Regions from separate parts of the Selenomonas sputigena ATCC 35185 genome, predicted to be linked through region 4. Evidence: riboswitches for the same ligand, from Rfam matches in the RefSeq annotation. Region 4 holds a riboswitch; each other region holds the start of a gene.
The links. Region 4 has a riboswitch for cobalamin ahead of SELSP_RS09270 (autotransporter outer membrane beta-barrel domain-containing protein). Riboswitches for the same ligand answer to the same signal wherever they lie in the genome.
Positions count from the first base shown of each region.

Region 1: linked by a shared signal. The riboswitch ahead of SELSP_RS07185 (ABC transporter substrate-binding protein) and the one ahead of SELSP_RS09270 (autotransporter outer membrane beta-barrel domain-containing protein) in region 4 are both predicted to bind cobalamin.
Region 2: linked by a shared signal. The riboswitch ahead of SELSP_RS10935 (TonB-dependent receptor) and the one ahead of SELSP_RS09270 (autotransporter outer membrane beta-barrel domain-containing protein) in region 4 are both predicted to bind cobalamin.
Region 3: linked by a shared signal. The riboswitch ahead of SELSP_RS06980 (ABC transporter substrate-binding protein) and the one ahead of SELSP_RS09270 (autotransporter outer membrane beta-barrel domain-containing protein) in region 4 are both predicted to bind cobalamin.

Region 1 covers NC_015437.1:1,578,660-1,582,613, forward strand. The annotation lists gene SELSP_RS07185 (ABC transporter substrate-binding protein) at 1-1,079, opposite strand, end outside; cobalamin riboswitch at 1,262-1,433, opposite strand; gene SELSP_RS07190 (MazG nucleotide pyrophosphohydrolase domain-containing protein) at 1,515-1,988, opposite strand; gene SELSP_RS07195 (nitroreductase family protein) at 2,071-2,583, opposite strand; gene SELSP_RS07200 (protein O-GlcNAcase) at 2,675-3,954, opposite strand, start outside.
Region 2 covers NC_015437.1:2,392,197-2,396,150, reverse strand. The annotation lists gene SELSP_RS10940 (DUF438 domain-containing protein) at 1-982, opposite strand, end outside; cobalamin riboswitch at 1,162-1,334, shown strand; gene SELSP_RS10935 (TonB-dependent receptor) at 1,531-3,768, shown strand; gene SELSP_RS10930 (PepSY-associated TM helix domain-containing protein) at 3,827-3,954, shown strand, end outside.
Region 3 covers NC_015437.1:1,533,550-1,537,503, reverse strand. The annotation lists gene SELSP_RS06990 (DNA-deoxyinosine glycosylase) at 1-390, opposite strand, end outside; gene SELSP_RS06985 (hypothetical protein) at 888-1,289, shown strand; cobalamin riboswitch at 1,436-1,612, shown strand; gene SELSP_RS06980 (ABC transporter substrate-binding protein) at 1,793-2,776, shown strand; gene SELSP_RS06975 (MotA/TolQ/ExbB proton channel family protein) at 2,813-3,451, shown strand; gene SELSP_RS06970 (ExbD/TolR family protein) at 3,448-3,861, shown strand; gene SELSP_RS06965 (energy transducer TonB) at 3,865-3,954, shown strand, end outside.
Region 4 covers NC_015437.1:2,020,234-2,024,187, reverse strand. The annotation lists gene SELSP_RS09275 (TonB-dependent receptor plug domain-containing protein) at 1-1,357, shown strand, start outside; cobalamin riboswitch at 1,518-1,672, shown strand; gene SELSP_RS09270 (autotransporter outer membrane beta-barrel domain-containing protein) at 1,969-3,954, shown strand, end outside.

The DNA.
Region 1 (3,954 bases), 440 kb from region 4:
TGCCCGTTCTTCTCGCGAATGCCGTCGCCGTCCGTATCCACCCAGCCCGCAGCCTCAAGAATCTTCACTGCTTCGTCCACGCGGTTGTCCGATTCCTGCAAATCGTTATTCGCCCAAGAAAGAGCTTCTGCAAAATTCATCGTCGGCTTTCCGAAGCCGCCGAGCGCATTCTCGATGATCGTCTTGCGGTCGATGCCGATGTTCAGTGCTTGGCGGATGGCAGGATCGCTCGTCACATTGTTGCCGACCAGCATGCCGTTTTCGTCATGCTCCGACTCCTGCGGCATATTGACGCAGAAGCTGTCAATGCTGTCCATCACTACCAATTTCATATTCGGCACGCTTGCCTCAGCAAATTCGGGCGGTGCAAAGACGAGATCGACCTGTCCGGACTGCGCTGCTGCAAGCACAGCATCATCACCCAGATTCAGCGCCGTCACCTTTTTCAGCTTCGGCTTTTCTCCGTAATAATATTCGTTCGGCTCCATCACAAGCTGCTGTTCCTTTTGGAACGAGACGACCTTCCAGGGACCGCTGCCGACCGGTGCCGTCGCATACCCTTCTTTATAGGCGTGCTTCGGCACAATGCCGAGGGAGGCCGCCGTTTCGAGGAAAACAGACCACGGGCGTGACAGCTTGAACTCCACCTGCGTCGGGGACAGGGCGCGCACCGACTCCATCGCGGTCAGATCCACGGCGCTGGCCGCCTTCTTCGCCGTTTCGTAGGTAAAGACGACATCCTCTGCCGTCAGCGGCTGACCGTCAGAGAATTTCGCATCATCCCGGATCGTAAAGGTATATTTCAGCCCGTCCTCTGAACGCTCAACGTTTGTAGCCAGCTCCTTGATGAGCTGATTCTTTTCATCATGTCCCATCAATGCGCTGTGGAACGGATCCGGTCCCCAGAGCCCCCATCCCATCGTCGGATCGAAGCCCTCGCCTACCATATACTTGCCGACCGAGATCACGATTTCACCCTTCTCTGCGCGCTCGTTTTTCGCCTGATCCGCGCCTCCGCAGCCGACGGTGAGAATCATCATCGCCGCCAGCAGAAACATACAAAACTTCTTCACTTTCATGCCTCCTCGCATCCATAACACTGAATACTCATAATATCTCTTCCTGTAGATGCTCCATCATTCTACGCCTTCCATCCACCTCCTTCCATCGCTTTCGTCCAGACATATAAAAAGCCTCTTTGCTAAAGAGCAAAAAGGCGCACGAAACACAAGCCACGCCTTCCTGTCTCTCGCAGGAATAATAACAGCGCTCCGAGCGGGCAGTTCTTCTGGCTCTGCATCCTCATCTTCCTCGCCTTCCCAGTTTCCCAGTGGCATCATGAGGTCGACTCTGCATTACAGCTGCGGGACAGCACAGGTCTTTCACCTGCTTCTCTATTGAGCGCTATGCGCACCCGATCGGCAAAATATGAAGTTACTTTCGGATTCAGCCTATCATAGAATAAATAGGGTGTCAATGGGCGTTGAGAAACCAAACCGCTCATGCGCCTAGTTCTACTGCAATTTCTTGCGCTCCTTCGCCTTCTGCAAAAGCTGCACAGCCTCCGCAAAGGCATCGGGCAGGTAGTCCTCTTCCCACTCTCGACCGGACTTCTCCCATGCCTTGATTTCCTTCCATTCCGTCAGTGGCTTGCCTGACGCATCCTTGACCGGCTTGCCGAACACGTGCGGATGGCGGCGCACCATCTTCTCTGCGGCAGCCTTTGCCACATCCTCCAACGTGAACAGTCCCTCTTCTTCGGCAAGCTGCGCATGAAAGATCACTTGCAGCAGAAGATCTCCAAGCTCCTCACGCAGGTTTTCCGCCCTTCCTGTCTCCTTCAGGATATTGATGCCGCAGAGCACCTCGACCGCTTCCTCTATGCAGCCTGGCTTGATGCTCTCATGCGTCTGCTTCCGATCCCATGGGCAGCCATGTTCGGAGCGCAGCGTGCGCACAATATCCTGCAATTGATCAACGTATGTCATAAGTCCTCCTCGCATTCAACAAAATCCGCTCCATAAGGAAAACCCCGCCGCAACATGCGTGCAGCGGGGCAACAGCGATCTCTCAAAGCCAATCCGCAAGCATCTCAATACCTACTCGCTCCGCATGACGCGCCGAAGGCTTTGCATCTTCGGCTGGATAGCCGACGGGGAAGATCGCCACAAGCTCATAGTCCTCCATCTCAGGGAAAAGCTCCTTGAGCTTCGGCGCATCGAAATGCGCGACCCACGTCGTCCCAAGTCCCAAGTCTTCAATCGCCAGCATCATATGCGTCGCCACAATGCTCGCATCGACATCGGCGAAGTTTTTCTTGTCAAAGGGACGTACCCAAGCATCATCCGCCTTGCTGCCCACAACAAAGGCGACGGGTGCGCCGAAGATGAAGGATGTCGTCTGTGAAACCTTCTCCATCGCCTCAGCGCTCTCAAGAAGCCAGATATGAAGCGGCTGATTGTTGTGGGCGGTCGGTGCGAGATTCCCCGCCTCCAAAATCTTTTGCAGCTTCTCCTCCTCCACAGGCTGCGCCGAAAGCTTGCGGCAAGAATAGCGCTTTTTCGCCAAATCAAGAAACGACATAAAGAACTCCTCCTCTACGAAAATGCACATCCATACATCTTTAATATATTCTAGCATAACCTCCCAAGAGATCAAGGCGCAGACCGATCGACTAGTTGTCCCTCCGTCCTACGCCATGCTCCTGCATTTCATGCCACGATTTCGCCCTCGCAATAAAATCTGCGAGCACCTGCTCGGAGAGACGCGGTTCTTCCTTTTTTTGCTGCTCTGTTGGAACGTCCTTGATTTTTTGATAAAGCGCCGTCTCGTGCGCAAAGCGTCCTTCGCGTCGCGCTTTCACCATCGCGAGGGACGTTTCCGCCGACTCCGCATATTGAGCGAAGAGCTGGAGCTGCAGCAGGCATTCGGCAAGAGTTTCCGGTGGAAGCTTCTCCTTCAACTGCTTGGCAGCACGCTTCAGGCGATGAAATTCCTTTGCGAGAGCTTCCGCTTCCTTGTCGGCCCTTTCCCCACGCTCCACCTTTTGCCAGAAAGCTTCCATCTGCTCTTTCAGCAAAGGCGCATCGAGTGCGCCCGTATGTGCCCAATCCTTTTCCATGCGGCGCGAATGAAGCGCGAAAAGTTCCATCGCTCCCGCCAAGCCGCCGTATTGCTCACGGATGGCGGTATGCCAAGCTCTTTCCGCATCATACGCGTCGGGCGAAGAGAGCCATTTCGCGCCCGTCGCCAAGGCGATGCGCGAAAGATAGGGCTTTTCCATCGGGTTCATCAAGAACATGGGCGCACGCTCCGCCACAGCTTCATCCAATCCCTGTACGGGGCCAAGCGCGAGTTTTCCCGGCAAGTAGTCTGTCACGGGATAGTTCCACCAGATGCCGAGCGGCCGTCCATAAAGGCGCTCGGCCTCCGTCATATCTTCGGCGCTTATGCCTTCGGGCACGACGCCTTCTCCCGTGAACAGAACGACGATATCGTCATCGAGCTGCGCGGCAAATTCGCGCGTGTAGGACTTCGCCACGCCGGCAGTCTTCATATCCTGCAGGAAATATTCCGTCGGCACGACGAGCAGCGGCTTCTCTGTAAGGCGGCGCGTCAGAAGTTCCTCGTTCAGGCGATTCACGAAAAGCGCCTGCGCCCTGCCGTCCTTGTGCTCGATGTCGTCGAAGAATATGGCGAAGCGCTCAACGCCCATCGCATGAACAGATTCCAGCTTTCGCAGCATAGCCTTTTCATCCGCCTCGCCTGCCCAACCCGAAAAGCGCTGGTCAAGCCCCGGCGATACAGCGAAGACCAACTCCACGCCCGCAGTCCGCGCCTCAGCGGCAAGGCGCTTCAGTGCGAGCATCTCCTGCGGCGGATACGGCTCACGCCACTTCTCGCGATGGTACGGATCGTCCTTCGGCGCGTAGACGTAGAGATTCATGCCGTGCT
Region 2 (3,954 bases), 370 kb from region 4:
TCAGCGGGAAGAGGATCTTCTCTTCCTTGTAGATCATGTCACGGATGCGCTGGAAGAAGGCCGAATAGCGCTCCTCCTCGCCGCCGATTCCATCGCCGAGCGACTTCATGAGTGCGCGAAGCTCCGCCTTGATCTCGTCGTCGACGCCCCACATGACGCCTGAAGGCCCCGTCACGCCGTAGCGGTAGAGGAGCGTCATGAGCAGAGACTCCTTCTTGCCGTAGTGCGAGTAGATCGCGTGCAGTTCGCCGAGACCGCGGCTCAAGCCGGGCATGTCGCTCGCCTCCAAGGCGGCGGACAGGCGATCGAGGAGTTCGGACAGGCCCTTGTTTTCGAGGTTCAATACCGTGAGCGGATGTCCGTCAGGCAGATCCTGCACTTCGGGTGCGGCATCCGCAGCAGGTGTTGTGCCGCCAATATGCCCGTGGAAGAGTGCCGAGTGCACGTCGCAGAGCTTCTGCACCTCGTGAATCGGCGTGCCGCCTTCGATGAGCTGCTGCTCGGCGGCGGAAATCTCCTCGGCTGAAACGCTCGCGAAGTCCTTGATGAAATCTTTGCGTACCGTCTCCAGCGACTCGCCCGCCGAAAGGCGCTCTAAGAAGCCCTTGAGCACAGCCGCGCGTCCCGTCGCCTCTCCGTCCGTCGCGCCTGTCGCCGCAGCCGCATGGGTGCAGCCGCAGCCGTCTTCGCCGTGCACATGGGGATGCGGCTCGTGCGTACCGCAAGAGCCGCACGCGTGCGCCGCAGCAGCTTCGTCCTGTTTGATCGTGAAACCGCGTGCCTCCAGCTCGCGCACGACGTCTTCCAGCTTCATTCCTTTGATCGCCACTCCCTTGGGCACGGTCATGACGCGGCCCATGACGTTCAAGACCATCGGATTCGTGATTTCCTTGAAGCCGATCTCCGCCATGGCCTGCTGAAATTCCGGAAATTCCTCGACAAGTTCCGCCACCGTTTTATTGAAGTCCAATTCCTTTTTCATATCGATCTCTCCTGTTCCAAATCTGAATGCGTTTCTCATTGCAGTCATTATAGCAGATAGGGATTGCGCTTGTCGTCATATTTGTTACGGGTTTTGGAGCAGCATTTGTTTAGTTTGGTATTGACAATGCCTGTGATGCATGATATTCTTTGGCGGAAGGATTGTTATGAAGAAATAAAAATTCTATATTTGGGTCAGGTGTCGCAAGACTTAATAGGGAAGTCGGTTGAAGCCGGCGCGGTCACGCCACTGTAACAGGGAGCACGCTGCAAAATGCCACTGAGGAAACTTGGGAAGGTGCAGCCGTGCGATGAACTGGAGCCAGGAGAACTGCCTGATCAACAATCACCGTTTGAACCTGCGAGCGATGGGGAGGAGATTTTGGCGGCAGCAAGCCCATGCCTTTTGCTAGACCGAGGCACAGCGTACAGCCATTGACGGAAGTTTTTGCACAGCCCCTCCTTTTTCGCGCACGAAAGGAGGGGTTGTGTTTTATTTTTGGAAATTGTGCGTGTAGTTTACTAGATGAGGAAAGGGAGTTCTGCAAAATGAATCCATGGAAAAAGAAATGCCTGACGCTTGCCGTCATCTGTTCCGTTATGGGAACAACCCAAGTGTATGCGGCGGAAAAAAGTGCTGAGACGACGAACACAGCAGTTGATTCGACGACGGTGTCCACGGAAACTTCGTCCGCGGCGGAGGGGCATGACCTCGGAGAGACGACCGTCACGGCGACGAGAGTCGCGGAACCTGTCAACAAAGTTCCCGCCAACGTCACCGTCATCACAGCGAAAGAACTTGAAAAGAGGCATGTCTTCAGTTTGCGCGAAGCGCTTGCGAGGGAGGCAGGCATCTATGTTGCGCCGACGGCAGAAGTGAAGGATGGCTTGGAGTTGCGTGGATTTAGTGGCCCGAACATCCTTGTCATGTACAATGGACAGCAGCTCAACACGGCCTTTGACGGCGGCGTCAATTGGGATTCCATCCCGCTCAGTGACATCGAGCGCATCGAGATCGTGCGCGGAGCTAGTTCCTCGCTCTACGGCGGTCATGCTGTCGCCGGTGTCATCAACATCATTACGAAGAAACCGAAAAAGCCGGAGAATCCCGAGCAGCAGCTCCTTCATGGCAAGATTGAAGTCTCTCACGGCAGCAACAACACATGGCAGCGCGGCATGCAGGTCACGGGCGGCGACGGTAAGCTCGACTTCCGTCTCGGTTACGAAAAACGTACATCGGATGGCTGGGTTGGGCACTATGCCACGACGGACGAGTGGTATGATACAGGCGTTACTCCGGATGCGACGGGCGTATTTCCGAAGCTTTCTGATGGTGAATATATCGTAGGCAGCCGTGGTGCAAGAAAAAAATCAAGTGAAAATGTCTTCTTTGACATGAATTACGACTTTGATGCCAACCGTTCGTTCAGCTACACCTATATGCACAATTCTTATAAGTATTCTTACCATGACCCCATCACTTATTTGCGTGATGCGAGCGGAAATCCTACATTTTCTGGGACGGTACTCTTGCCGAATGGCAATTATATCAGCGTCTCGCCAGGGGATTTTCTCGGCTATATGGGAAAGCGCGAGCAAGACGTCCACAAATTGCGCTATGAGGATAAGAAAAACTCTTTCACGGCGAACATCGGCTATAGCGACACCACGAAGGATGGTTATTCCGGTGCCTCGCGGCGCGCTACAAGCATCGATTGGACGGGATTGGGAAACCGAGCGGAATATCCTACGAAGAACTACAATATAGAAGCGCAAAAGAAATGGACGATTAAGAATCATACGCTGCTTGCAGGCTTTGCATGGATGAAAGACAAGATGCGCTATCGTGCCGTTGATCTTCATCATTGGAAGGATTGGAGTTCAGAATATGGCGATCCATACGCACAGAGCGGTGGCTCCATCATCTCCACAGCTCTTTTCGTGCAGGATGAGTTAGAACTTGATCCGCGTTGGCGGCTGCAGGTCGGTCTGCGTTATGACCGCTTCGATAAGAAGGATGGCTATTCCTACATCGATGATGTACGCAAAGATTATGAAGACACGGCCTTCAATGCCTGGAGTCCAAAATTCGCTGTGACCTATGAGCCGCAAAAGGACACGATGATTTATGCCAGCTTTGGCAAATCATTCAATCCGCCGTCGATTTATCGTCTTTATCGCCGTGCGGGAGACGACCCGCGTTCCATCAAGGCCAATCCTGATCTGACGCCGGAAAAATCTACGACGTACGAACTGGGAATGAAACAGAAGATCAACAAGAACACCTCATATGGTTTGACGTTCTTCCGCGTGGATACGAAGGATAAGATTGCCATCGCTACGCGCAACGGTATCAGAGCCTATTACAACATGAATGAAGCGATGATCAAGGGGATAGAGTTCGACGTCAAGCATCGTCTGAGCCGCGATTGGCGGGTATATCTGAACTACACCTTTGAATCAGGCGAATATACGAGCGGCGGCGATACGTACCGAGATTGGGATTTGCCGAAGCACATGGCAGGCTTCGGTATCGACTATACGTGCGGGAAGTTCGGCGGCGTCCTTGATGCAAGGTATGTGGCCGCAAGGCAGGACGTTGATACGATTACCGGTGAATACGGCTCGGAGGACAGCTTCTTCACTACGAATCTCTGCTTGACGTATAAGTTCGACGACAGCTTCAGAATGCAGTTCGGCATCGATAACCTCTTCAATCGGCACTTCTACGCGAATGAAGCAGCGAGCGATAGAACTTATTCTCTCGGTGCGATGTACTCCTTCTAGAGAAGCGCGGATGAATTCGGCAGGGCTTATCATATCTGCACCACGAAAGGACCGCTCCATGAGACTCATCTATCGTCTGCATCGCTGGATCAGCACCGTATGTGCCGTTTTCTTCCTGCTGCTCGTCTTGACGGGGCTGCCGCTGCTCTTTAACGGTGATATCGCGCGCTGGAATGCGCTTGAAAA
Region 3 (3,954 bases), 490 kb from region 4:
GTTGGCACGGCGAAAAGTATCGGCCGATTTGCCGCCGTTCAGGCAGAAGGTGGAGAGGCGCGGATAATGCGCGAGGAGCGCGGTGAAGTCGTTGGGCTTTGCCGCGCGAATCGCTGAGTCCAAGCTGCCTTCGCGCTCGCACGAGGCGATGGAGTCCCAAAGCGCGATATGGTGGCGGAGCAGCATCTGAAGCCGTGCCGCATAGTCCTGCGGCGGCTCACCGCCCTCCAACAGATACGCCATGAGCCGCCAGAAGCGATTCTGCGGGTAGGCGTAGTATTGCTGCGCCCTGAGCGACGCCGCGCCCGGCATCGAGCCGAGAATGATATGCGTGCAGTTTGCGTCGATGCTCGGAGGAAAGCCGACGCAGGTGAAGGGAGAAGCGGGCATGAGCAGGACTCCTTTGCAGTGGAATTTGACGAATCTGCCTTTACGTCGTATAATAAGCGTAGAAAGGGTGCTACTGGTAACGGTCAGCCCGAGACAGTTTTAAAGGATTGAGAATCCCCGCCTAACTTTTGTCGGAGCAGGCGGGGATTCTTACGCTTTTAACGCTACGATGCAAATCGTAACGAGAAACACCAACGATAAAAAATCGTACAGGGTTATAAGCAGCGCCCTGCTGAGCCGTCCAAGAAGCAAGTCCAAAGGGCGCGGCTGATTGGCAAACGGCTCGTATGCGAAAACGTCCCAAGAATGCAAGCGCAAAGCGCGCCGCATGATTGGCTGACGTTGACCGCCAAGGAGGGCTAAGAATCGACCGCCACCGTTGTAGTAGCACCGTCTATATTATAGCACACATCCAATATTCATGGGAAGATTCCCGAAAAGGAAGCGCCTTAAGGAATTCTCCGATTCTTTCGACATAGAAATTGGAGGTGTTTTCTATGAACATGATCGAGAAACTTGGCGGACATGGCCTCGCATCTGCTGTAGGCGCGGTGCACAAGAAGAAGTCCGAGGCGGCACAGGATGCTTTTTCCGCCATCCTGCGGCAGATGGAAACGGGCGGCGGTGCGCCTCGCGGCGAAAATTCTGGCGATAAGAACGAGGAAGAAACGACGACCGTGACGAAGGTGATGGCAGACGGTTCCGTGCTCGTCACCGTCTATCGTGGGACGGAAATCATTTCGGAGAACAAGACGAAGGCAACGACTGCCGAGAAGGATTCAACGGTCATCAGCACGAGGACAGAGCACATTGGGGGCGTGAAAGAAGCTGAGTTGAACGGTCGAACTGGTGCTGCGAGCGGAGCGAGTGCAGCGATGCTTCTGCAGTCGTTGGGCTGAGGATAGCTTTCATAAGAGACGAAGCGAAGGGGCTGCCAAAAGGCAGCCCCTTGTCGTTCTCGCCGAAGTGCATTGACAAGCCATAAGTTTTGCGGTAGCATAGGCGGTGAATCAGTGTATTCATAATTTCATGAAGGACAGCGGAAAATCTCCGCTGTGGAGCAGGTACCCGCAAGGGTTTAAAAGAAAATCCGGATATGCCGGAGCGGTCCCGCCACTGTGAGGGGAGCGAAGCTGCAAGGATGTCACTGGGGCGTTGTCCTGGGAAGGCGCAGCCGAGCGATGAACCGAGCCAGGAGAACTGCCTGCTTGACAATCACCGTTTGACCTGCGATCGATGGGAAGGGGATTCTTCTGTGCCTGTGTGCGCCTTCGTGCCGCTGCAGGAGGGAGCTTTTCTCTTCGAGGGAGGAAGGCTCTTTTTTATGGATGATTTTCCTCGCAGAAAGTTGGATTTCACCGCTATCGAAGCTCTGTCACAGGCGGTGGGAGGAGGAAAGGGTTTGAAGAAAAGTTTCTTTGTCCTAGTCATAGTCGTCGTTTGCCTGCTGCTGACGGCGTGCCGTACAGCGCCGGAGGCGGCGCAAGGCGGTGCGGGAAGCTATACGGTCACGGACAGCCAAGGGACGGTCGTCACCGTGCCGGCAAAGCCGCATCGCATCGTCACGCTTTCGATGAGCACGGACGAGGTCATGCTCGGTCTCGTGCCGCCCGAGGATATGGCGGCGGTAAACGGCCTCCTCGATGACCCCGTAAGTTCGAATGTTGTGGAGCTTGCGAAGAAGGTGGAAAAGCGCGTCGGCAATCCGACAGTGGAAGAACTCGTCGCACTCTCGCCCGATCTCGTCATCGTGCCTGACTGGGGGGATCTCGCCATCGTGCCGTCGCTTCGTGAAGCGGGGCTTACCGTCGTCGTCTGCAAGGGCGCGAGGAATCTCGCCGAGATCAAGGAGACGATCGTGCTTCTCGCACAGGCGGCAGGCGTGTCCGAGCGCGGGGAGAAGCTCCTTGCGATGATGGACGAGCATCTCAAAGGCATAGAGAAGAAGGTCAGCGCCATCCCCGAGAGCGAGCGCAAGACCGTCGTCTTGATTTCCTTGATGTCGGGTTATGGCGGCATCGGCTCCAGCTTTGACGACGCCTGCCGTTATGCGGGCGTGAAGAACGGCAGGTCGGCGCTCGGCATCCGCGACGGGCAAGTCATGACGAAGGAGCAGCTCGTCGAGATCAATCCAGACATCCTCTTCGTACCGACGTACAATGACCATGGGAAATTCGACGTCGACAAGTTCCGCAAGGAATACTTCGACGACCCATCCCTGCAAACGGTCAAGGCCATCCGCGAGCATCGCCTCGAAGAACCGACGGAAGCCTACATCTACAACTGTTCGCAGGACTTCGTGCTCGGCGTGCAGGAAATCGCCTATTGCGCATACGGAGACGCCTTCGCCCAAGGGCGTGAAGAGCATCTCTCGGCGGTGGAATAGAAGAGTACTTTTATGTAATTTCAGGAGGATTTTTTCATGGACGCAATTATGACAGGCATAGAGTTTTTCCACAAGGGCGGCTCCATCATGTATGTACTGCTCCTTTGCTCGATCTTCGTCGTGACGATCGGCATCGAGCGTGCGATGTACTTTTCGCGCATGGACACAGGACGCGCCTTTACGCGGGAGTTTTATCAGTGCATGGCGAACGATGATTTTGCGGGGGCGAGGAAACTTGCCGAAGATCATCGCGGGGCGCTTGCCAACATTCTTTTCGGGGCGATGAAGCTCGTAAAGAAGGATTCGTCTCGCGTCTCCTCCTACATGGAGATTCAGTCGGGCATCGTGCTGTCGAAGCTTAGGAAGCGTCTCTATTATTTGAGCGTCATCGTGACGATGGCGCCGCTTCTGGGACTTCTCGGCACGATCAGCGGCATGATCTCGGCATTTTCCGTGTTCAACCTTCAGTCGGGACAGGCGACGGCGATCACGGGCGGCGTCGGCGAGGCTTTGATCGCGACTGCCATGGGGCTTTGTGTCGCCATCATCGCACTCTCCGTGCACGCGTACTTCACGCAGCGCATTGAGAGCATTGTGACGGATATGGAGCAGTGCTTCTCACTTGTCGAGGGTGCGAAGGATGCGCTTTCTTCCAATGAGGGGGCGGCGCGATGAGGCTCAGGGACAGGAGGGGCTTCGACAAGCCCGAGATCATCATCATCCCGATGATTGACATCATGTTCTTCCTTCTCGTCTTCTTCATGCTCAGCACGCTCTACATGGTGAATCTCAAGACTGTCGACGTCAATATGCCGAAGGCGGCAAACGTGGAAACGCAGATGCGCGTGACTTATGTCGTCACGATGAAGAAGGACGGCAGCCTTTTCCTTGAGGATCAGCCCATCGCGGAAAAGACGCTTCTTGAGCGCGCCAAGGCGGAGAATGCGAGAAACGGCAACTTCTCCCTCGTGCTGCGCGCCGACCAGGACATTGACTATGGCATGGTCTATGCGCTCCTCGACAAGTTCAAGGGGGCGGGCATCACGCGTTTCGGACTTGCCGGCGAAAGTGCAGGGGGCAAGTGACGTATGGAGAATACGAGAGATAAGTACAAGGCTCTCCTCGCGTCTCTCGGTGTGCATCTCATCATCTTTTTTATCGCGGCGGCTGTCGGCGTC
Region 4 (3,954 bases):
GCAGCTCTACAGTGTTGCTTACGAGGGCAGCGAGAACGGTCTTGATTGGCGGCTCAAGTATCAGAAGGACAAGAGCAACGACTTCAAAGATGGGCATGGCAATGAAGTTCCTTCAGGACTCGACGCTGATTCCGTCAACATACACCTCGGCAAAGATCTCAGCAAGGCTTCGTACCTTGTGCTCAACCTGCGCAGTTACAAGGATGGAGACCGCTATCAAGCGCTGTATGAAAAGCAGCAGGGATTGAAGCAGAATCGAGGACGCTACGATCATTTTGATGTAGACTTGATCTGGAATGCGAAGATTGACGATACCTCGAAGAATCAGATGGTCCTTTCCCGCAGCCGCTATAATTATAATCTCTTTTACCATAACATGTGGACGCCGCTAGGATCGAGCTACGAGATGGACGTCTACAGCTGGAAGCTCAGTGACCAGTATGATAAGCGCTTCGGCGATCATCTCCTGACGACCGGTGTGGATTTCACGTATGACGATACGTCGATTTGGAACGGAGGAATAGTGAGTATTGACGGGAGATCCCTCGTGAATCGTTCCGTCTATCTGCAAGATCAGTGGAACATCACGCCTGCACTCAAGCTCATCGGCGGCATTCGCTACGACAGCAATTCGGCTTTCGGCAGCCATACAAGCCCGAGCGTGAGCCTTGGCTATGATATTACGCCTAGAACTCATGCCTATGTAGCTTATACCGAGTATTTCCTGACCCCGACGCCGAATCAGCTCTATGCGCCGACATATGGCAATCCGAACCTCAAGCCCGAGTCCGGCGATACGCGGGAGATCGGTATTGCGCATGATTTTGGCAAAGGACTGAATGTTGCAGCGCACTACTATTGGCGTCATTCCAAGGATCGTATCGGCTTTCATCCCGTGACATATCAGAATATCAACGTTGGCGATGAGGATGCACATGGCTGGGATCTGCAGCTTGCGAAGCGCTTTGACTCACATGTGAGTGCACGCCTTGGCTATACGAACACGCATGTTGGTAAGACCGAACAGCGCAAAGCAAATGTTGATGGTTATTTGCCGACGCATCAGTGGAATATCGGTGTGGATTACAAGAATCGGAGATTCGACGCATCCTTGATGGCACGCGCCATGATTGACCGTCCGGGTCCCGTGGACAACGCTTTCCCGGAGACGTCGTACTGGGTCTGCGATTTCGGCATGAACTATAAGATCATGGAAACGACGAAGGTCTATCTCAAGGTCAACAATCTCTTCGATAAGTTCTATGCTGAGCGTTCCAATGTGAACTACGGTGGAGCCGGTCAGTGGTGGACGGCTCCGGGACGCAGCTTTGTCGTCGGCGTGGAGCATAGCTTCTAAATATTAAAAAATAATTAAACATATACCTTACGGCTATTCATATTGTTTGATTTATGATATGATAAATGCGTATAGGTTATAAAAGAAAAGAGGAGGCGCTTCTGCTGGTTACGGCATGGCTTTTGAGAGCTTTCCAAGAGCCAAGACAACTTCATACCACAAGAAATGGAAGCCGCAAGGCTGAGTGTGGGGAATCCGGTGTGAATCCGGAGCTGTTCCGCAACTGTATGGGGAGTCCTGCCATCGTACGTCTCTCACAAAGAGATGGCAGGATGATGAGCTAAGTCAGAGTGCCGCCTGTTTTCTTTTCGTCACGTCACTTGCGCGATACAAGATGGCGCGTAGCAGGCCAAGGAGTTTGGGCTGTCGTTTGACAGTTCTCATTTTCATGGAAGGCTATGTGTTCTTTTTGTGTCGCGTTTTTTTGTTGGAGTGCTGTCAAGGGAGGCGATGGCAATGGTGTTGGAAAGGCTGAGAACCTGTTAGAAAGGCTGGCAGGCCGGTAAGCGGTTTGAGAGTATTTATGGCGCGGACTGCGCCGCTGAGAAACATGGCAGAGAAAAGAAGTCGCTGAAGAAAGCGATTTCACAGAACAAAGGAGAGATAAAGATATGAGGAAAAAAGCGCGTCTGAAGCAACTGACTTTAGGCATTGCCGCAGCCTTGCTGGCAGGCTCATGGCAAGTGCCGGCGTGGGCGGCAGAGCAGGGACCGATCAAGGAAGATACGACGCTGACGGCGGATACCGAGGTCAAGGCAGATAAGAATACGATCAAGTGGAATATTGTGAATGGCGCATCGGCTGTTTATGCGAACAGCTCGCTTACGCTCGATATGGCAGGGCACGATCTCAAACTGGATATTCGCAATCTAAAGAATGAGAATAATCGCGCCTCGGGACTTCATATTCGCCCTAATGCAACGTTAACTGTTCATAGCGATAAGAACAATGCCAGTGCGGCAAACCGTCTCATCACCATCAATGCCCATGGAAACTGGAAGGATGCCGATCAGCATGGCGGTGCGACAAGCGGCATTCGGTTCGACGAATATGCAAAAAAACCGATGAAAGCGGATATCCATGCAGATGTGCAGATCAATGAGCTTTGGGCAGGCAGAGAATTTGCCCGCGGCATTTGGGCGCCGGGTAAAGCGACGCTCAATCTGGATGGCACGTTCACGATAAAACCGGGAGCCGTCTACCATTATTGGACGGAAGCCGGACTGGGGAACGTGAAATCACCGAGTACGTATGGTATTCATGTGACAGGAGAGAGTAATACGCTGAATATTCGTCGCGTGGATATTGACGATCCGAAGATCCAGCGCGGCATTCAGTTTGGTGATGAATTCAATTCTGCTAAAGACAGCGTTCTGCGCATCGGCGGCGGCAAGCTGAAGATTGCCGACAACAAGGCGCGCGATCAATGGTTGATGTGGGTGAAGGGATCGAGCAAAACCTATTTCAATGTGAATGAGGCGGGCACCGATGCTGCGGATCAAAAGACGGAGCTGGCAGGTCCCATTCATACGGAAAACGGCGGCGAAGTCTACCTCGGCCTTAATGGAGCGGATTCCAAATGGCTCGGCGGTACGGAAGCTGGCGCAACGGGAAAGACGACGCTCTTTTTGAAGAACGGCGCGACGTGGGATACGATGAACGGCGGGCGCGGCACGCGGCTTGCCCGACTCTCAAGCACGAATGGCAATGAGGGAAACATTTTCCAAAATGATGCAGGCAAGCTGACGATTGACGACTATGCGGGTCGGCAAAAGATCTACTACAGTCATACGGGCGGCGACGGCACAGACACATCGCACTACACGGCAGGTGATACGCACATCAAAAAGGCGGCGGCGAACTCTTTCGTCACGATGGTGACGGACCGCACAAATCCTGCAGCGAATGAAGAACAGATTCATAAAACGCTCAACGCACTCGCAGGTAAGCTCTACTACGATGCAGCAAAGAGCGGGGAAGACCATCTCACGGGTCGGGCAATGCTCGCGGAAGGCTTGACGGCATCTTCGGCAGAAGTCAAGGTCGAGCGCATGAAGTTCTCTGCGACGACTGGGCAAGGCAGCACGGACGGTACGCCCGCTGCTCCCTTGCCGCCTGTTACGCCGCCAGGCACGACGCCTGGACAGCCATCTACGCCGCCCGCTTCTGCCGTGCTGGATACGACGCAGCAGATTGCAGAAGTCGGTTTTGACAGCATGGATCTGAGCGAGAAGTGGAAGAATGATGGCTACGGCGATGACAACGGGCACTATACCTTTGACAAGGACGTCATCATTCGCACGAAGGCGAGCGACAACAAGGTGATCCCTGCGCAGCGATATTATACGGGCGGTATCGTGGTTGATGAGGAGGCTCCTGAAGGGCCTGTCACTGTCGATATGAAGGCTCATAGGCTGACGCTGAACAGTACGGCGGACTCGGATGAAAGATATGCGAGCGGTATCGTGGCGACTGCCGGAAATCTGGAAATCAAGCGTGCGGGCGGCATCGATATCAATATTACGGGCAGCAAGCGCTCAGAACACGGCATCTATGCCATGGCAACCAGTCGCAGAGATGGCCGTATCGTCATAGAA